Regions from separate parts of the Priestia aryabhattai genome, predicted to be linked through region 3. Evidence: riboswitches for the same ligand, from Rfam matches in the RefSeq annotation. Region 3 holds a riboswitch; each other region holds the start of a gene.
The links. Region 3 has a riboswitch for S-adenosylmethionine ahead of M3225_RS22500 (methionine ABC transporter ATP-binding protein). Riboswitches for the same ligand answer to the same signal wherever they lie in the genome.

Region 1 (7,243 bases), on a different contig from region 3:
CCCATTTATGCATTTGAGTTACTCCTTCTTCCTTTTTTTGTTTACCTGCTTAAAAAACCTTTGTACACTTACATTAGAAGATTTACTACTTTTTTTCAACTAATAAAGGGAGATGATTTGATGATTTATCCGTATAAAGAAAAAATGCCTACCATTGCACCCAGCTGCTTTATCGCAGATTATGTCACGATTACTGGAGATGTCACCATTGGTGAAGAAAGCAGCATTTGGTTTAACACTGTTATTAGAGGAGATGTTTCACCTACTATTATCGGGAAACGAGTAAATATACAAGATCAATCAACACTCCATCAAAGCCCAAATGCTCCTTTGCTTATTGAAGATGATGTGACAGTAGGACATCAAGTCATTTTACATAGCTCCATCGTCCGCAAACGCGCGCTCATTGGCATGGGCTCTATTATTTTAGACGGCGCGGAAATTGGTGAAGGTGCTTTTATCGGTGCTGGAAGTTTAGTGCCTCCTGGTAAAAAAATACCGCCTAATACTCTCGCACTCGGCCGACCTGCTAAAGTGATCCGCGCTCTGACTGAAGAGGATTTAAAAGATATGCAGCGCATTCGTAAAGAATATGTAGAAAAAGGGCAGTATTATAAGTCTATTAAGAAATCTGATTCTTCATTATAAAGGAAACGTTCCCTCAGAAAGTCATACTGAGGGAATTTTTTTAGTATCTCCACAAACTCTCCAATCATGTTCTATTCTCCCCACAATTGTAAAGAAATTTCCATATTAATTTACATCGTTTTAGTACTGCCTCCACAATTAAAGATTAAACTGAATAATAAAGGCGTATTTATTGAAAAGGGAGCGACTCTATGAAAACCAAGTTAATTCAGTATGTATACGATGCCGAATGCCGATTATTCAAAAGTGTAAACCAACATTTTGATCGAAAGCACTTAAATAGATTTTTACGTTTACTAACTCACGCCGGCGGAGCCACGTTTACTATTGTGATAGCGTGCTTGCTGCTATTTCTGCACCCTTCATCCGTCGCTTACGCTTGTGCATTTTCTTTAGCCGTTAGTCATATTCCTGTCGCCATTGCTAAAAAACTATATCCGAGACAACGACCTTATATTCAATTAAAACATACAAAAGTATTAGAAAATCCATTAAAAGATCATTCATTTCCATCTGGGCATACAACAGCTATTTTTTCGTTGGTTACCCCTCTTATGATTGTTTATCCAGCCTTCGCTGCCGTTCTTTTGCCGCTTGCAGTAACGGTAGGAATTTCAAGAATTTATCTCGGTCTGCACTATCCGACGGATGTCATGGTAGGCCTGATACTGGGCATCTTTTCAGGTGCTGTTTCACTGAACATATTTTTAACATAATTGATAGGAGGAATACTAATGAGAATTGCTTTATTTACGGATACATTTGCTCCGGAAGTTAACGGTGCTGCTAAAACACTTTATCAATTTACTCAGTATGTCAATTCAAAGCAAATTCCCATCCAGGTATTTGCTCCTGAATTTGCTCATGACCGTTCATTTTCAACGTATGTTCACCGTTCGCCTAGCATGCCGTTTTTCCTTTATCCAAACAGCCGCTTTTCATTGCCAAACGTTCTAAAAATTAAAAAGCAGCTGCAGGAATTCAATCCTTCTCTTATTCATTTGGCCACTCCTTTTACAATGGGGCTTTGCGGCTCCTATTATGGAAAAAGATTAGGTGTTCCTCTTGTCGGCTCTTATCATACCAATTTTGATGATTATTTATCTCACTATGAACTTGAGAAGATGCGTGTACCACTGCAAAAATATATGAAATGGTTTTATAAACCTGTGCAAAAAATATTCGCTCCCTCTGAAGTGACCAAACAGCAGCTAGAAGAACAAGGGTTTCACAACGTAGCTATTTGGTCGCGAGGGGTAAATCACAAATTATTTCATCCCCACTATGACCGCTTTGATATTCGTATTAAATATAATATTAAAAAACCCTACATTTTAACGTATGTAGGAAGATTAGCTAAAGAAAAGAACGCTGATTTTTTACTGAAAATTGCACGATCTCTACCTGATCATATCCGCCATCAAATTCACTGGGTTATTGTGGGAGACGGCCCTTTAAAGGAACAAATGCAGCAGCAAGCATCTGAGCATATGACATTTACAGGCTTTCTTGAAGGTAAGCAACTTGCTCATATCTATTCATCATCTGATTTGTTTGTTTTTCCTTCAGAAACAGAAACCTTCGGAAATGTTGTACTGGAGTCTCTTGCTTCTGGAACTCCTGTGGTGGCAGCAAATGCAGGAGGAGTTAAACAGATGGTTCAGCACGGGCGAAATGGCTACCTTTGCAAACCTCACTCCTTAGAAGAATTCGGTTCGGCTATTACAGGTTTACTCGATGATTTGCACCAGCGGCTTCACTTTGGCCATGCAGCGAGACACTATGCTCTTACTCAATCATGGGATGCCATTTTTCAGCATTTGCTTTCAGAATATGAAGATGTCGTAGAAAAATCCGCTGAAGATATTCAATGGGCATAAAAAAAATCTCCGTTTTCACGGAGATTTTTTATTATTTAGCTAAAGCTTGAGTTTTTAATGTTTCAGCTTTGTCTGTGAACTCCCAAGGAAGCTCCACATCTGTACGACCAAAGTGACCGTAAGCTGCTGTTTGCTTATAAATCGGGCGACGTAAATCAAGCATTTTAATGATGCCTGCTGGACGTAGGTCAAAGTTTTTGCGTACTACATCTACTAGTACTTCTTCAGAAACTTTTCCTGTACCGAATGTATCAATTGAAATAGATACTGGTTGTGCAACACCAATTGCATATGCTAGTTGTACTTCACACTTATCAGCAAGATCAGCTGCTACAATGTTTTTCGCAACATAACGAGCTGCATAAGCTGCTGAACGGTCTACTTTTGTTGCGTCCTTACCAGAGAATGCACCGCCGCCGTGACGAGCATATCCGCCATAAGTATCAACGATAATTTTACGACCAGTTAAACCAGCATCTCCTTGAGGGCCGCCGATTACGAAACGTCCTGTTGGGTTAATGAAATACTTTGTATTTTCATCAATTAACTCGTTTGGCACAACTGGATTAATAACATATTCTTTTAAGTTACGTTGAATTTGCTCTAACGTTACTTCTGGGTGATGCTGAGTTGAAATAACAATTGTATCGATGCGAACAGGTTTGTTGTTTTCATCATATTCAACTGTTACTTGTGTTTTACCATCCGGGCGAAGGTAAGGAAGAATTTCTTCTTTACGTACTTCTGTTAGACGGCGAGCAAGTTTATGAGCTAATGAAATTGGAAGAGGCATTAATTCTTTTGTTTCGTTACATGCATAACCAAACATTAACCCTTGGTCTCCAGCTCCTATTGCTTCGATTTCTTCATCTGACATTTGACCTTCACGTGCTTCTAACGCTTGGTCTACACCAGCAGCGATATCAGCTGACTGCTCGTCGATAGATGTTAATACTGCACAAGTTTCAGCATCAAATCCGTATTTTGCACGAGTATAGCCAATTCCTTTAATTGTTTCACGAACTGTTTTAGGAATATCCACGTAAGTAGAAGTTGTAATTTCACCACTTACTAAAACTAAACCAGTTGTTACGCTTGTTTCACAAGCAACACGAGCATTTGGATCCTTTGCTAGGATAGCATCAAGAATTGAGTCAGAAATTTGGTCACAAATTTTATCGGGATGTCCCTCTGTAACAGATTCTGACGTGAACAGACGACGTTGTGTTGACATCAGTTTTCCTCCTTATAAATACGATACATTGTGATACGGTACTCATTCCCTTATTTTCATTACACGTTAAAAAATATAAAAAAACCTTTCCTTGTATCGAGGAAAGGTATCAAATTCTACATAAGCCTTTCACTCTTATCGATCAAGGTTGTGCCCTTGCATCAGGTTAGCACCTTATCGTCCACACAAAAAAATGACGATGGTTGCTGGGTTTCACAGGGCCTGTCCCTCCACCAGCTCGGGATAAGAGAGTATCCGTTCAAGGACATATAATACATGAAAAAGCGCTTCACTGTCAACAACATTCAAATGGAAATCATCTCTTTACGTTTGAATCTGTTTTAATGTAACATACTCAAATTTCAAAATAGTACACCTTATTAAGAATGATCACTAAGTTTGGTTAACAAGACAGATCAAAAAGAGACTTTCACTTGAAATAACTTCACTTTTTTCGCTTCTAGCACATATATATGTGTCTAAAATAGGTATAACGTACATTTTTTTATAATACACAAACATTTTTAGTTAAATAGTATAGAATAATTAAATAAATGTGTTATACTAATTATAAATTTCAAACATTAATGAATAAATAATAGCTAAAAAAGGAAGGTAGTGCACATGAGTACTGTTGATATGTCTATCGAATTAAATGGTTTGCTTCAATTAAAAACAACAAAACACCAATTATCTGTTCCACAACTTGTTGAAAAAATTCTAGCTCGACGCGAAGGAACGCTGACTTCTACAGGTGCTGTGTCAGTCGAAACCGGAAAATATACAGGTCGCTCTCCTTTGGATAAATTTATTGTAAGCGATGCTGTGTCTTCAAAAACGGTTGAATGGGGACCTGTCAATCAGCCAATTTCTGCTCAGCGATTCGATGCGCTATACAAAAAAGTCTTAACCCACTTAAAGAAGCAGGATGAACTTTTTGTTTTTAATGGATATGCTGGAGCTGATAAAAAGTATCAGTTACCAATTCAAGTAGTTAATGAATTTGCATGGCACAACCTATTCGCTCAGCAGTTATTCATTCGCCCTTCAGCTGAACAAAAAACAAATGATGATGTGAAGCCGTTTACAATTGTAGCAGCTCCAACATTCAAAGCTGATCCTGAAACAGACGGGACGAATTCTGAAACCTTCATTATTCTTTCATTAGAGCGGCGCATTGTGCTAATTGGAGGAACTGAGTACGCTGGTGAAATGAAAAAATCTATTTTCTCAGTGATGAACTTCTTGCTTCCTCAAAACAATATTCTATCCATGCACTGTTCTGCTAACGTAGGAGAAGAAGGTGACGTTGCATTATTCTTTGGTTTATCTGGAACGGGTAAAACAACGCTTTCTGCTGATGCAAATCGTCGTTTAATCGGAGATGACGAGCACGGTTGGTCAAGCTCTGGTGTATTTAATATTGAAGGAGGCTGCTACGCGAAATGCATTCAGCTTTCTGAAGAAAAAGAACCGCAAATTTTTAATGCAATTCGCTTCGGCGCCGTACTGGAAAATGTAGTGTTAAATCAAAATACGAAAGTAGCAGATTACAATGATAATAGTTTAACAGAGAATACTCGTGCCGCTTATTCAATTGACTCTATTGATAATACGGTATTGCCAAGCGTCGCTGGGCACCCTACAGCTATTGTCTTTTTAACTGCTGATGCCTTCGGCGTCTTGCCTCCAATCAGCAAGCTTACAAAAGAACAAGCGATGTACCATTTTCTGAGCGGATATACTAGTAAGTTAGCTGGAACAGAACGCGGCGTAACATCGCCGCAGGCTACTTTCTCTACATGCTTTGGTGAGCCTTTCTTACCTCTTGCTCCAACAACTTATGCAGAAATGCTAGGAAAGAAAATCGATGAACATAATGTAAATGTCTACCTTGTAAACACTGGATGGACCGGCGGTGAATACGGTGTGGGTGAACGAATGAAGTTAAGTTACACTCGAGCTATGGTTCAAGCAGCTCTTGAAGGAGAACTAGCTAATACCGAAACAGTAACAGATGCTATTTTTGGTTTATCGATTCCAACTCATGTTCCGGGAGTTCCTGATGAAGTGCTTCAGCCTTCTAAAGCATGGAACGATGCAACAGCTTATAACCAAAAAGCAACTGAGCTTGCCGCTAAATTCAAAGCTAATTTCAAGCGTTTTAATGATGTAGCATCTGACATTTCAACATTAGGCGGACCTAGAGTCTAATAAAAAACCGATCGTCTTATGGACGATCGGTTTTTTAGTTAGTCGAATATAATTTTGTCAGTTCATATGTGACAATGGTTTTTTCCTGCTCCATTTCTACCTTACGCACAACAGCAGTTCCAATACATTCTCCATTTTTCGTTTTGTGAATGTTTAATGGAATATCTAACGGATACAAACGATATCCTTTTTTCTCAATTTGAAAAATGTTATCCGTTACACGTTTTTCGTTGCCTTTTGTCACAATCATTGTATTTAATTCTAGTGGCATCCCCATTTTTTTCTCACTCCTCACTGTTATTCTACTTGTTTTTTCTATCGTAGCATATCTTTTATTGCGCTTTCATCCACTTTGTTAACTTCTTCACCGTTTCTCGATTTTCTTTTGGTGGAAAAGCATGTGGAAAGTTTTCAAAGTACCAGCTGGTAACTTTTTTATTGGACTCTTTTAGTTTGGATTCGAGCTGATAGGAATGATCAATCGACACGTTTTTATCTTCTAAACCATGAATGAGCAAGACCGGCGGCTCGACGAGATGAGCACGATGCAAAGGTGTCCTCCATTCGTATCTTTCAGGATATTTAGCAGGAGTTCCTCCAATCACCCGCTTCATCATTCTTCTTAAATCTTCCCTTTCTTCATATGTCAGCACCATATCCGTGACGCCTCCCCACAACACAAGAGAACGGCTGTCGTTTTTTTCAATTGCTGTGAGTAAAGCCATCACTCCCCCTCTTGAAAACCCAAAGATATGAATGCGGTCATGGTTAACGTTGGGCAGCTGCTTCAGTAAATCGTAAGCTGCAAAAGCATCGTAACGATCATCTCCTGCAAAATCTTCGTTTCCTTCTCCTCCTTGATTTCCCCTATAGAACGGAGCCATCACAATAAAACCTTGAGAAGCAAATTGAATGAGTCGAGCAGGACGAACGGTTCCTACGTTCTTAATACCTCCTCTTAAGTATAAAAAGCCGTCATACATCCCTTTTTCTTTTGGCTCTGCGAGCATTCCTTTAATCTTAAGCCCTTGACATGCATATGTAATCACCCACAGCGCCACGCGAGGGTTTGGTGATGGGAAACGCTGTTTATGAAGAATTGTTCCATCTTTCATTTTTTTCCTCCATTCTTTATATAACTAGCCTGTTTTCTCCCGCTAAGGTGTACTTTCAATCGTTGACTAATACTTCTTTGATTTTCCACATGTTATATAGGCACTCACCTTCTTCTACTTTCTTACATACATTATCATAAAATATTTTATTC
Region 2 (7,243 bases), on a different contig from region 3:
AGTATCAAAATATTTGAAATAGATAATCTGCGCCCGGTACTAGGGGAGGGCATCATCCCTGTACTGAAAGGGGTAAAGACAACCGCTCTCGCATTCACAGGTCCTGAAATTATGCTGCTAATACTGGCATTTATGAAAGAGCCGCACAAAGCAGTAAAAGCTGTGCTGGTTGGCGTTATGATTCCTTTGTGCCTTTATGTCATTGCAGTCGTGATGGTTATCGGAGCGTTATCAGTGGATGGAGTCGTCACGAGAACATGGCCAACCCTTGATCTCATACGAAGTTTTGAGCTAACTGGGTTAATCTTTGAACGATTTGATTCCTTGTTGCTCGTAGTATGGATTATGCAGATGTTTACTTGCTTTAATATCGGTCACTATAGCGCTTCTTTAGGCCTATCACAACTTTTCCAGAAGGATATTCGTCTATTTATGTATGGTTTACTTCCCATTATTTATCTTATTTCCATGATTCCTAAAACTATCAATGATGTGTTTAAACTAGGAGATATGATTGGCAATGTTGCCTTGGTTTTATTTGGCGCTTTGCCGCTGCTTCTTCTCATCATTTCAAAAGTAAAGGGAGTAAAGTATGAAACAAACGTATAATCATGTACAGTTCTTAATGGTTTTGCTTTCTGTTCTTTTGCTCTTGCCTCTAACAAGTTGTTGGAGCAGTCATGAAATTGAAGAGCAAAGTTTAGGGGTAGGTATGGCATTTGATAAAGCTAAGGAGTCCATAATTGAAAAAGAATTGGATGAGCAAGGAGAAGGGTATCCCAAAAAGAACCTAATTACTTCAACCTACCAACTGATCACTCCCCAGGTGGCAAGTTCAGCCACTAAACAAGGAGGTTCCCAACCGAAACCTTACGTAAATGTGTCTGGAACAGGAGATTCTCCTTTCCAAATGCTTCGTGAATTGTCTTTGAGCAGTGACACTCCTTTAACCAGTCCTCATATGAAAGTGATGGTTATCAGCGGGGCCCTTGCACGGGCGTACAGTTTAGAACAATTAGTGGATCAAAATCTTCGTAACAATGATTTTAGACCTAGTTGTCTTGTGTTTATTAGTAAAGGGAGAGCCAGCGACACATTAGAATCAAAAACAGCAGGAGAGATCCCAGCTTTTCATCTGTATGGAATGATAGACAATACATATCGAACAACACGAATTTTACCGCCTATGCCGCTTATTAAATTAGCGAGCAAGATTCAATCAGGGTCTAGTTTTCTGTTGCAAAATGTATTATCAGCAAATGGAGAAATCAAATTTGCTGGTGCTGCCATAATTAAAGGGAAAACAAACAAAATGATTGGTTTTTTGAATGAAGAAGAACTAGATGGTCTGACTTGGATCACAGGAAAAGGGAAAGGAGGGCTAGTGAAAACCTTTGATAAAAAGACCAGTCAGCTGATCGTATATGAAATAGAATCTATGAAAAGTCATATTGAACCTCATGTTAGAGGAAATAATATCTCTTTTGATGTACATATTGAATCAGAGGGACGGCTGTCTGAAAATTGGGTGGTCTCCGGAAACCCTTTAAAAAACCAATTTTTACAGAAGGCGCAAAAAACTTCAGAAAAAAAAGTGAAGCATCTCGTAAGAAACACAGTAGAAAAAATGCAAAAAGAATATAAAGTCGATGTGGCCGGATTCGGAAATCAATTGAGAATTAAGAGGCCTAGGGTATGGATGAGGGTCAAAGACAATTGGGATCAAACGTTTAGTGAAGTACCGATTAACTATGATGTGAAATTAATAATTAAAGATTATGGAACGTCAGGATCAAAAAAGTGAGTATCTAAGTTTAGCTTTGCTTGTTTTGATCTCAGAAATAAAAAAGCCCAAAGGATAACCTTAGAGCTGGCTAAAAAATATTCCCCCTATATTCAGTACGAAACTTCGAGGAGAAATGGTAAATAAGAGCTGTCCAGAACCGGCAGCTCTTATTTGTTATTCAAAAATATAAGCAAGCGCTTGAAGAGCCTGTTCCGGCGTTTCGACTACAACTTGCGCTTTGTTTGACAGTTCTTTAAGCGGGTGGTGCAGTTTTTCAGGGCGAACCAAAATTAGCGGTTTATCTAATGAAATGGCTGTCGCAGCATCCATTGCGCTGTTCCACTGCTTGTATTTTTCGCCAAATAAAGCAATGACCACATCAGATTTTTTCAGCAGCACCTGCGTACGTAAATTATTAATTTGGGAAGCAGCTTCATCTTTTAAAACAGCGTTAGGCTGTTTTCCTAAAATTTCTTCTCCAATGTTGTCGGAGCGGTCATGGTCTGCCATCGGACCAACAAACGTAAGGGGAAGGTTTAATTGCTCCGCTTGGTTTTTAATTTCGTCTCGCCAGTTATCGTGAATTTGCCCGGCAAGGTATACAGTTAAGTTCATTATGTAAAAGTCCTCCTCTAACTGATAGTTAATATTTGTTTTATTTTATCAAATGTAAGCGGATAATACGAATGATTTGAATGGGGTGCTTTACCAAAAAATAAGGTTATGGTAGACAAATAGATAAAAAAGAGAAACAATAGAAGGCGTATTGCTAATTAAAGAAAGGATGTACATGATGACAGAAACAGTGCTACAAGTAGATCATGTCAGTAAAGTAATTGGGAAGAAAACCATTTTGCATGATGTATCCTTATCCGTTAAGCGCGGTGAGATTTTTGGGTTGCTTGGTCCAAATGGTTCTGGTAAAACAACGCTAATTCGAACGGTAGTAGGGCTGATTAAAGAAACAAAGGGAACGATTACCGTCAATGGCTTTCCTTTAAAAGAACAGTTTACATCAGCTATGAAATCAATTGGAGCGATTATTGAAAACCCTGAGTTTTATGATTATCTGACGGGCTATCAAAATTTAAAACACTTTGCTAATATGCATGAAGGGATCACATCAGAACGTTTGGATGAAGTGATTGCTTTAGTAAAGCTTGAAAACAGCATTCATGCAAAAGTGAAGACGTATTCTCTTGGAATGAGACAGCGTTTAGGAGTAGCTCAAGCTATTTTACATAAGCCTGCATTGCTTTTACTAGACGAACCAACAAATGGTCTAGACCCAGCGGGAATGAGAGAATTTCGTACATATTTACAAACGCTTTGCACAGAAGAAGGAATTTCAATCTTAATCGCGAGCCACTTATTAAAAGAAGTAGAAGCATTGTGTGACCGCGTTGGTATTATTCAAGATGGTGAGTTAAAAGCAATTCAAGATCTATCTCCAAATCGTCAAGATCAAGGAATGTATGTAGAATTTGAAGTGTCTGACGCGCAAAAAGCAGTGGATCTTTTAACACAAGAATTTGAAGTGACGATGAGATCAGATATTATCGATGTAGCGATTGTAAAAGAGCAAATTCCAGCTGTGAATAGAAAATTAGTGGACAGCGACATTTTAGTCTACCGAATTACCCCTGTTTATGAGACGCTTGAAGATTCGTTTATGTCCGTTACGGAAGGAGAGCACCATGCTTAAGTTAATTCAAAATGAACATATGAAATGGTTTCACAAAAGAAGTACAAAAATCACGCTTATTACAATTGGCATTTTAACTCTTTGTATGGCTCTTTTAATGAAGAAAGTGGCAAACAGTGCAGGGACAGAAGAAAACATTTTGAACTTCCTGTCATTTAGTTCAGGTATGCTGATTCTTGTTCAATTTTTCGCTCTTGCTGTGGGGGGATCGATTGTTTCAAAAGAGTTTGAAGCAGGTACTATTAAGCTTCTTTTAATTCGCCCGGCTAGACGTTCAACGATTTTAACATCCAAGTACATAACGCTCATTTTAATTAGCTTGTATTATTTACTGAGCTATTTACTTTTTTCGTTTGTATGGGGAGCATTGTTCTTTGGATTTACCAGTCTAGAAGGAGATGCGCAGCTGCTTAAACATATTACGCTTACGTATGACAGTGCGTATATGGAAACGTTCATGATGATGACGTTCGCATTTATGCTGTCGTCTTTATTTAGAAATAGCGCGCTTGCTTCAAGTTTAGCTATCGTTGTGAGTATCGGTGCGAAAGCTGTAACCCGATTAGTATCGGAGCTAGATTTATGGTGGGGGAAATTTTTATTATTTGCCAACACGGACTTTGTGCAGTATATGGACGGAATGAAGCCGATGTTTGACGGAATGACAATTCCATTTTCAATCTTTATCTTAATAGCGCATTTTGTCTTCTTTATGGGCGTAGCATGGGTAGCGTTTTTGAAACGTGACGTAGCTAATTGATGTGAGAATTTTCGCACTATATATTTTTCTAAAATAGCATTTGACAATTAAATAAAAAGAGATTACAGTAGTGAAAGACTATTTTTAAAACAACTACAAACTTCTTATCAAGAGAGACGGAGGGACTGGCCCTATGATGTCTCGGCAACTGGCTGTACGCAGTGCGGTGCTAAATCCAGCAGACGATGTTTCGTTTGGAAGATGAGAAGGGTAATCTTATGATACAAATAAGAGACCTCTTCTTATCAATAAGAAGAGGTCTTTTTTATTACGTAAACAAGAGGTGTTAAGAATGGAACAACAAAAAGGAAACGGCTGGGCGCTGTTACCGCTGGGCGTCTTTTTAGTCCTGTTTGTCGGATCAGGAATTATAACGGGAGATTTTTATAAGCTGCCGGTATTAGTAGCTATCATCATTGCAGCCATTGTGGCGCTGGCTATGAACCGCAAAGATTCACTTAATGTAAAAGTTGAACGTTTTGCTAAAGGAGCAGGGCATCCTGATATCATTATTATGGTGCTTATTTTCATTTTAGCAGGTGCTTTTTCCGAAGTCGCTAAAGGCATGGGAGCTGTTGATTCAACGGTAAACTTAGCTCTGTCTGTGCTTCCGCAAAGCTTAGTGGTAGTCGGAATCTTTGTTATTGGCGCATTCATTTCAATTTCGATGGGAACGTCAATGGGAACAATCGCTGCGTTAGGGCCTATCGCTGTAGGAATCAGTGAGCAAGCGCATGTATCCATTACACTGGCAATTGCGGCCGTTGTTGGTGGTGCAATGTTTGGAGATAATTTATCCGTAATTTCTGATACGACCATTGCAGCAGTTCGTACGCAAAAAACAAATATGACAGATAAATTAAAAGTAAACTTTTTTATTGTACTTCCTGCAGCGATCGTTACGGTGATTTTATTGCTTGTAATGACGCTTGGCAACACGTCTTCAGTAGAAATTAAAGATTTTAGCTGGTTTAAAATCTTGCCTTATATCGGTGTGCTAGCAGCGGCAATATTTGGTGCAAACGTATTAAGCATTTTAACCGGAGGCATTGTACTAGCCGGCGTGATCGGATTAGCTGACGGAAGCTACACGCTTTCTTCTCTTGCTAAAACTGTGACAGAAGGTATTGGCGGAATGTCGGAATTAATTATTTTATCTCTTTTAATTGGCGGAATGGTTGAGCTAATTCGCTATAACGGCGGTATTAATTTCTTATTGAACTTATTAACACGGCGCATTCAAACAAAAAAAGGCGGAGAATTCAGTATCGCTGGATTAGTAAGTTTAACAAATTTAGCAACGGCTAATAACACGATTTCAATTATTACGGCAGGTCCGTTAGCGAAAGAAATCTCTGATAAGTATTCAATTGATAATCGTAAATCAGCCAGTCTGCTCGACTTGTTTTCATGCAGCGTTCAAGGGCTTATCCCTTATGGTGCACAAATGCTTCTAGCAGCAGGATTTGCCAAAGTGTCACCGATTGAGATTATTCCATTTACATTCTATCCAATGTTAACAGCGGTTTGCGGTATCATTGCAATTGTAATTGGTTTTCCTCGGTTAAATAAAAAATCAAAATCATCTAAAGAAGCTGCGTAATGCCAAACCCTTAAAAAGAATGTTCTTTTTAAGGGTTTTTTACTGTTTGAAAAAATCAGCTGGCTTTTCTTTGTCTAACTCCTTCCAAAGCGTCTCATTTTGTTTAAGTGCATAAGCCGCTCCTCCAATCTCAATTCCGCATAATAAAATGAATAATAAAATACCCATAAAATGACCTCCTTACGTAAATGAATAAAAACACGATTGTAACGGGTTTAGCTTATTGCTATTTCACTTTATAATGAGAATAAAGTATGAAACGCGTTTCAGCGCAAGAGAAAAAGGTGAAAACATGACAAATATCCGAGATATCGCAAAAAAAGCTGGTGTATCTGTTTCAACTGTATCCCGGGTGCTAAATCATCATCCGTATGTAAAAGAAGAAAAGCGCCGGCTGGTAGAAAAAGTTATTCAAGAACTTAATTATGAACAAAACATTAATGCGGTTCACTTATCAAAAGGAAAAACGAATATGATTGCCGTCGTATTACCCTTTATTAATCATCCGTATTTCAGCCTGCTTTTAGAAGGAGTGGCCTCTCAAGCGTTAGAAAAGCAGTATCAGCTTGTTATTTGTCAGACGAACTATGATTTAAAAAAAGAAGAAGAAGCGCTTCATATGCTAAAAACAAAGCAAGTTGATGGAGTGATTATTTGTTCTAGAGCAAGCAGTTGGAGCACAATTGAATATTATCAGCAGTACGGGCCGATAGCCGTGTGCGAAAACGTACAGAATCGTTCTATTCGCTCCGTATACGTCGATCATTATGCAGCTTTTCAGCAGGCGCTTATGTATTTAAAAGAAAAAGGATATAGGGATATTGGATATTGTATTGGAAGAATGACTGGTACAAATAGTCAACAGCGGCAACAAGCATACAAAGAATATGTAAAAAGAATAAATCAGCCTTATCAGCCGGAATGGGTTTTTCAAGACTGTTTGAACGTGACAGATGGTGAAAAAGTGGTAAAAAAATTGGTGCAGATGAAAAATCGACCTCAGGCGCTTTTAGTCACAAACGATCAAGTGGCTATCGGAATAAAAGCTCAGTGCGAACAAGCTGGTATTTCAGTTCCTGGCGATTTAGCTATCATTGGTTTTGATAATCATCCACTTTCTTCTTATTTACAAATCACAACGATAGAACTTCCTCTTAAGGAGATGGGCGAAACGCTTTTTACATTAGTTGGAAACAAGGTGCCTCAGAAAGTTGAGCTACCTTTTCGATTTATTGAGCGTGAAAGTGTATGAATTCTTGAGGGTCTCACCACATGGTTTTACCGGATAAAATGAGCAAAAGCGGACATCATACGAGTAAAGGAAGAAGAAAAGGATGATGATCGTGGAGAAAAAAGAATATCAAGTGGGAGATCAAGTATTTGTTATTT
Region 3 (7,243 bases):
CATCTCAAGTACATCTTCGCCGTCTAGCGTGATGCTTCCTTGTGTAACCTCGTATTTAGGATGTCCCATGATTGCTGAAGATAATGTTGATTTACCAGTACCGTTTGGTCCCATGATTGCATGGATTTCGCCGCCCTTAACTTCTAAATTAACACCTTTTAAAATTTCTTTACCTTCAATTGCAACATGAAGATCTTTAATTGTTAAAGTTGACCCTGCCATATTAAAACCTCCAGTTATAGACGTATATAGTAAAAAACGATATACCTATATCTTTTTAATTATTCTCATTTTATTCTCATTACAATCTTATAACAAATGAAAATTTATAGCAACCTTTTGACCCAAAAGGTTTTAAACCATTATGTACGTTTTTTAAGACTAAATCCAATCATAAAAAAGTTGCCTTAAAAGACCCTGTGGAGCCTTCTAAGACAAGCTTTTTTCACCCGCTTTATTTACTTAGTGCGTGTGGCTAGTCAGTTCAGAAATGCACTCTTGGACAAGCGTAACGGACTGACTCATCGCTGCGCCTCCGCCAAATGCTGCTGACACTCCGCATGCTTCTAAAATTTCTTGCTCAGTTGCACCTTGATCAATGCAGCCTTTTGTATGATAGATCATACAGTACTCGTCTTGAGCTACTACGCTGATTCCTAGCGCAATTAACTGCTTTTCTTTTTTAGAAAGAGAACCTTCTCCAAAACATGCTTCAGTAAACGCATTAAACGTTTTTGTTACTTCCGGCAATTTTTCGCTAAATTTCCCAACACCCATTTTATAATCATGAAGTGCTTGCTCAGTTGAATGACGTGCTTCTTGCTGCATAACGTCAGCTCCCATCATCAGTAAAGTTTTCACGGTTAGTATACGTGAGAAAAATAAGAGTTATTCGTTTTCCCGCATACAAAAAAAGCACTTACCCACAGTGGGCAAGCGCTTTTCTTCTATTATTTATTTACAGGCAGGACTCCGCCTTTGTATTTTTCTTTAATGTAGTCTTGAATTTCTTTAGAGTGAAGAACTTTCACTAAAGCTTTCACTGTATCTTTGTTTTCGTCACCTTTGTGAACCGTAATGATGTTTGCATATGGGTTATTTTCTTTGCTTTCCACTGCGATTGGATCTTTTACTGGATCTAAACCCGCATCGATAGCATAGTTGGCATTGATAACAACAGCGTCACCTTCATTGTTTTTGTACATTTGAGGTAACAATCCGCCTTCAACATCGGCTTTAAACTTTAAATTTTTAGGGTTTTCTACGATATCTTTAATTTGGGCATCGATTTTCTTCACGCCTGGCTTTAATTTAATCACGCCGGCTTTTTCAAAGATTGATAAAATACGCCCTTGCTCTGCTACTGCATCACGCATAATAACCGTGCCGTTTTTCGGAAGGTCTTTTAAGCTTTTGTATTTTTTAGAGTAGATACCGATTGGTTCGATGTGAATGGCACCGGCACTTACGAAATCATAACCTTTTTCACCCTTGTGATCTTTTAGCACTGAATTCATATAAGGAACGTGCTGGAAGTAGTTTGCATCAATTTCATTGTTTGCAAGAGCTGTGTTTGGTAAGATGTAATCTTGGAACTTTTTAATTTCTAAGTCAATTCCTTGTTTTTCCAAAATTGGTTTTGCTTGTTCTAAAATTTCAGCATGAGGCGTATTAGATGCACCCACGACAATTTTCTTTTCATCTTTTGATCCATTGTTAGATCCACACGCAGCTAATCCTACTACTAATGCGGATGTTAATGCTAAAGCCGAAAGCCATTTTTTCATAATAAATAATCCTCCCTTTATCTTTTATCAATTTTTGCAGTAATCGCATCTCCGATAAGTTGGATAATAAATACAATAATCAAAATTAAGATCGTAGCAGCTAGCGTTACGTCATTATGACTGCGCTGGAATCCTTCTAAATATGCAAGGTTCCCAAGACCTCCAGCTCCAATCACACCCGCCATTGCCGTATAGCCAACTAATGCAATAGTTGTTACCGTCAAACCAGAAATTAAAGCTGGCAGCGATTCAGGTAGCAGCACTTTAAAGATAATGGTGCTTGTTGTTGCTCCCATTGATTTAGCAGCTTCAATAACACCTTTATCAATTTCGCGCAGACCAATTTCTACAAGACGCGCATAAAATGGTGCTGCTCCAACAATTAAAGCAGGTAACGCTGCATTAGCACCTAAAATACTTCCTACCAACGCTTTGGTAAATGGAATCAGTAAAACAATTAAAATAATGAATGGAATGGAACGAAAGATATTTACCACTGCTGACACAATGGCATATAAAGGTTTGTTTTGCCAAAGCTGTCCTTTGGACGTTAAAAATAAAAGCAAGCCCAATAAAATACCTAGAACAAATGTTGCTACAACTGAAATAGCCGTCATATATAGTGTTTCATTTGTCGCTTGAATAAAATCATCTAAAATAACGTTTGGAAATAGTTTCTCAAGCATTTGTCATTACCTCCACTTCTACCTGCTGCTCATTAATGTATGCAATGACTTTTTCAACTTCTGTTAATTCCCCGTCTAAATGAACAAACAACGTTCCATATGAACCTGTTTGTGTATGAGAAATCTTTCCTTGCAAAATATTAATCGTTACGTCAAACTGTTTTAAAATCGCTGTAATTAGCGGTTGCTCTGCTTTTCCGCCAACAAATGTCAGCTGAATAATTTGACCGCTTGGATATAACTCTTGTACTTGTTCAATCGTTTCAAACGTTTCTTCTGGTTCAGAAATCTGTTGAACAAATCGTTTTGTAATCGGCTGCTTAGGTTTTCTGAATACTTCTAGCACTTGTCCTTCTTCTACCACTGCGCCATTTTCCATAACAGCTACTCGATGACAAATTTTACGAATGACGTGCATTTCATGTGTAATCAATACAATTGTTAACCCTAGCTTCTCATTAATATCTACTAACAGATCTAAAATGGAATCTGTCGTTTGTGGATCAAGCGCTGATGTTGCTTCATCACACAGCAATACTTTTGGATTATTCGCTAGCGCTCGAGCAATACCAACACGCTGTTTTTGTCCACCGCTAAGCTGTGATGGATAAGCATTTTCACGACCCTCAAGTCCAACTAGCTTGATGAGCTCATCTACTCGTTTCAGTCTTTTCTCTTTTGAAATCCCTGCTATTTCTAACGGAAAGGCAATATTTTCTCGTACCGTACGCGACCACAAGATATTAAAGTGCTGAAATACCATACTGATTTCTTGTCTAGCTTTTCTGAGTTTTCCGCCTTTAATTTTTCCAATATCATTACCTGCTACTTCGACCGTTCCTGTTGTTGGTGTTTCTAATCCGTTTAGCAAGCGAATTAAAGAGCTTTTCCCCGCTCCGCTATAACCAATAATTCCGTAAATTTCACCTTGGTTAACGGTTAGATTCACATTATCAACAGCTGTTACTTGACCGCTTTTGGCCTGATAAATTTTTGTAACGTCTGTTAATGTAATCATATTTCTTCACCTTCTTTAGTAAAAACTTAATTATATTAGGTTGCCCTATAGAATGAAAAAGCCGTAAAACAATTTTCCCCATTAAAAAAGCCTCTCTGCGCATGACAGAAAGGCTCGATATTTAATCCTTTCTCTCATCTTTCAAAGCGCATAGCTTTGCAGGAATTGGCACCATTTCAGTTAGTCTGACGGTTGCCGGGTTTCACAGGGCTCAGTCCCTCCACCTCTCTTGATAAGAGTTCGCAACAATTATTTTGTTTTTGGGAAATATTCATTCATTTATGAACATTCATGAGTGTGATTTTAGCATGTGTCAGATAGGCTGTCAACAGATTTTGTCTTTGGGATAATATCCCAAGATTTCAACAGCCCCAACGGTTCGCCCTCTTTCAATTTCTTCATTTTAAACAAACGTTTGATTACCGAAGCTCTTCAAGCACGTGCTCAATGGAATGAAACGCATAGAGTTTTTTTACCATTGAGCCATTTTTCACTTCAATCAAGCAGGGTACACTTTCAATTGAAAATACTTCTGCTTTTGAAGGCATATAATTTAAATTGCTCATTCCTATGGTTATATCTGGAAGCATAACTTCTGCTACGGTTAACATTTTTTTTGCCAGCTGACATGTTCCGCAAAAAGGCGTATGGAAAAAGATAAACGCTCTTTCTCCTTCTTTTAACTGATCATCAAGCTGTTTTTCGCTCCATTCTTGCATGTTGCTCATTCCTTTTATGTTAAAAATTCTGCATTAACATCGATATTGGCACTCAGTAATACTGTTGCTATGTGATGTCTAGGGGCGGCAGCAACTTCTCGGTACATTTTATCAATATATAGATGCTCTGCTTCCGGAAGCTCTCGTTTAAATTGTTTTCTCAGCTTATTCCCTGAATCATCAGAGTCAACGAGTATGTATACCTCTTTGTTAAACGTACAGTCAATAATTTCATCCAGCTTTGATAAACTAATCGTACCGTTTGTACAGATAATTTCGATTGGTTCTCGAATGATATCTTGAATACGTTTTTTATCTGATTTTCCTTCGACAATAATTACTTTTTCAATTTCAATTAGCCCCATTTTCATCACCCATAATCATCAGTTGTATAGTAACATCATTTCTTTATGCTATACAATATTCGTTAATGTATCACAGTTCACCTGTTTTTTAAAAGAAATTTGCAAGAAAGAACTGTTTTAAAAAGCAGCTTAGGCCATATTGTTTCCATAAAACAAGAAAAACAGCGGCAGTTGCCACTGTTTAGCACCATCCTGCTTCTTCGTCGCAGTCTGTATATTTTTGCGCTTCACCTTGCTTTTGTACGTCTGCATATTGATAGAACTTATTATTTTCTTGCGAATATCCTTCTTCAAAACGGTATTCATTGCCGCTTGTTCCGTAACTAACTTCACCAATTGGCTGCTTATCAACATATAATTTCATACCGCCGTCATGAAATTTAGCTGTAACGCGATCTGTAACGTCCATTTTTTGTCGTTCAAACATAAAAAGACACTCCTTTAGCTTGTTTACTAATAGAGTGTCCAGTCAAAAACTTTTCATAAAGACAATTTATGGAGGAATATTATCCTTCGTTTGTCATTTCTTCGTATTGTTCTGCTGTCATTAGCTTGTCTACTTGAGAAGCATCAGATGGTTTGATTGTAATCATCCATGCTTCTTCGTATGGAGATTCATTAACAAGTTCAGGGCTATCGCTTAAGTTGTCGTTTACTGCTACAACTTCGCCGCTAATTGGTGCGTAAAGTTCAGAAACTGTTTTTACTGATTCAACGCTACCAAACGGCTCGTCAGCTTCTACTGTTGCTCCTACTTCTGGCAGTTCCACGAATACGATGTCTCCAAGCTCAGCTTGAGCGAAATGTGTAATACCTACGCGGACAACGTCTCCTTCTGTTTTTACCCATTCATGCTCTTCAGAATAACGCAAATCTTTTGGTGTACTCATCTTAATCCCTCCAAAATATGTATCGTAATTTGTTTATATAAAAAGCGCCTTCAACGTGGAGAACACTTTCTACAACCTAAAATAACTTCCTATTAACAGTGTAACGTAAAAGGTAAAAATTTTCTATTTGAAAACTTACTTCCACACGTTCTCAAACTGCTCTTCTTTGAAACCAAGCGTTACTTTTTGTCCATCTGTTAGCAGCGGACGCTTAATTAACATGCCATCTGACGCAAGAATAGACAGAAGTTCGTCTTCACTCGCACTACTTACTTTATCTTTAAGCCCTAATTCGCGATATTTTTTACCGCTTGTATTAAAGAATTTTTTTAATTCTAAGCCGCTGTTCTGATAATAAGATTGCAGCTGCTCTTTTGTTGGCTGGTTTTCTACAATATGAATTTCCTCATACGCTACTCCGTTATCATCCAGCCACTTCTTTGCTTTTCGACACGTACCACACTTTGGATATGAATAAAAAAATAATGACATTTCGTCAACCACCCTTTATTTTAAGCTTTTTTCGTATTTTAACACATCCTTTATCATTTACCTAGATAGAGGCTTCTTAAACAAAAAGGAGCTCGCGAAACGAGCTCCTTTTTGTTTAAACTGTAAATTTCTCTACTTTTAGAAGCGTTTTCGCAATCTCGCGCTTTACGCTAATCACATTGATTGGTGTATAGCGCGTTAACTTGCGAAGAGACGAAAGCATGACTCTAAGCGTATCACCTTGTTCAACGCCAATTAACGTTTCTTTTGCATCTGCTTCGATTCGATTAAATGCTTCTTGGCAAAATACTTGCGTATATTTTACTTTTAAACTGTTTTGATCTGCTCCTGTTTTGGAAATGGCTTTTTCAGTACGTAAAACAGTGGATTCCATTGCATATACGTTACTGATCATATCGGAAATATTAACAAGAATTTCTTGTTCTTTTTCTAATTCTTTGCCATACTTCTGTGCAGCTAGACCTAAAAGCAAGAGCGCAATTTTCTTCCCATTTTGCACAAGCATTTTTTCTTGATCTAACAGCTCATTTCCTACTTCCTGCGGCATAAGCATCATCAATTCTTCTTGCAGCATTTGTGCTTTTTGAAGCAGTGGAAGCTCTCCTTTTAGCGCTTTGCGTAAATATGTGCCTGGTACTAAGAGACGATTAATTTCATTTGTTCCTTCAAAAATACGGTTAATGCGGGAATCACGATACAGGCGCTCGATTTCATACTCACTCATAAAACCATAGCCTCCGTGAAGCTGGACGCCTTCATCTACGATGTAGTCAAGAGATTCCGTTGCAAACACTTTATTTAATGAGCATTCAATGGCATATTCAGCAATGGAAGCCGCAATTTGTTTTCCGTCTTTTTGCTGTTCTTCTGAAAGCTGGCCCATATGGTCTTCAAAAAGTCCTACCGTACGATAGACGGAGCTTTCAGTTGCATACAATTTAGAAGCCATTGTTGCTAACTTTTCTTGTGTTAATGAGAATTTAGCGATTGGCGTTTTAAACTGCTGACGCTGGTTAACATATTGAGACGTAATTTCTAACGCACGTTTCCCTGCTCCAACTGCTCCAACTCCAAGCTTATAGCGCCCAATATTTAAAATGTTAAACGCAATAACATGACCTTTTCCAATTTCACCCAATACGTTCTCTTTTGGAACAAGCGCATCTTCAAGGATCAACGTTCTTGTTGATGAACTCTTGATTCCCATTTTCTTCTCTTCCGGTCCAACCGAAACGCCTGGGAATTCGCGCTCCACGATAAAAGCA

Region 1: it holds a riboswitch for S-adenosylmethionine, as region 3 does, so the genes downstream of both, metK (methionine adenosyltransferase) here and M3225_RS22500 (methionine ABC transporter ATP-binding protein) in region 3, are expected to answer to the same signal.
Region 2: it holds a riboswitch for S-adenosylmethionine, as region 3 does, so the genes downstream of both, M3225_RS20595 (Na+/H+ antiporter NhaC family protein) here and M3225_RS22500 (methionine ABC transporter ATP-binding protein) in region 3, are expected to answer to the same signal.

The regions. Positions count from the first base shown of each region.
Region 1 is NZ_JAMBOQ010000001.1:1,231,799-1,239,041, forward strand. It holds gene M3225_RS06335 (alpha/beta fold hydrolase) at 1-13, opposite strand, end outside; gene M3225_RS06340 (gamma carbonic anhydrase) at 121-648, shown strand; gene M3225_RS06345 (phosphatase PAP2 family protein) at 840-1,364, shown strand; gene M3225_RS06350 (glycosyltransferase family 4 protein) at 1,383-2,528, shown strand; gene metK (methionine adenosyltransferase) at 2,560-3,762, opposite strand; SAM riboswitch class I at 3,895-4,012, opposite strand; gene pckA (phosphoenolpyruvate carboxykinase (ATP)) at 4,387-5,976, shown strand; gene M3225_RS06365 (DUF2584 domain-containing protein) at 6,011-6,253, opposite strand; gene M3225_RS06370 (alpha/beta hydrolase family protein) at 6,309-7,091, opposite strand.
Region 2 is NZ_JAMBOQ010000004.1:389,046-396,288, forward strand. It holds gene M3225_RS20570 (spore germination protein) at 1-609, shown strand, start outside; gene M3225_RS20575 (Ger(x)C family spore germination protein) at 593-1,804, shown strand; gene M3225_RS20580 (YtoQ family protein) at 1,961-2,401, opposite strand; gene M3225_RS20585 (ABC transporter ATP-binding protein) at 2,580-3,491, shown strand; gene M3225_RS20590 (ABC transporter permease) at 3,484-4,251, shown strand; SAM riboswitch class I at 4,353-4,459, shown strand; gene M3225_RS20595 (Na+/H+ antiporter NhaC family protein) at 4,544-5,854, shown strand; gene M3225_RS29670 (hypothetical protein) at 5,894-6,022, opposite strand; gene M3225_RS20600 (LacI family DNA-binding transcriptional regulator) at 6,147-7,106, shown strand; gene M3225_RS20605 (transcriptional regulator SplA domain-containing protein) at 7,192-7,243, shown strand, end outside.
Region 3 is NZ_JAMBOQ010000005.1:298,492-305,734, reverse strand. It holds gene sufC (Fe-S cluster assembly ATPase SufC) at 1-222, opposite strand, end outside; gene M3225_RS22515 (carboxymuconolactone decarboxylase family protein) at 463-828, opposite strand; gene M3225_RS22510 (MetQ/NlpA family ABC transporter substrate-binding protein) at 951-1,787, opposite strand; gene M3225_RS22505 (methionine ABC transporter permease) at 1,805-2,473, opposite strand; gene M3225_RS22500 (methionine ABC transporter ATP-binding protein) at 2,466-3,491, opposite strand; SAM riboswitch class I at 3,623-3,730, opposite strand; gene M3225_RS22495 (thioredoxin family protein) at 3,911-4,210, opposite strand; gene M3225_RS22490 (toprim domain-containing protein) at 4,225-4,575, opposite strand; gene M3225_RS22485 (YusG family protein) at 4,757-5,002, opposite strand; gene gcvH (glycine cleavage system protein GcvH) at 5,082-5,465, opposite strand; gene M3225_RS22475 (arsenate reductase family protein) at 5,601-5,957, opposite strand; gene M3225_RS22470 (acyl-CoA dehydrogenase family protein) at 6,073-7,243, opposite strand, start outside.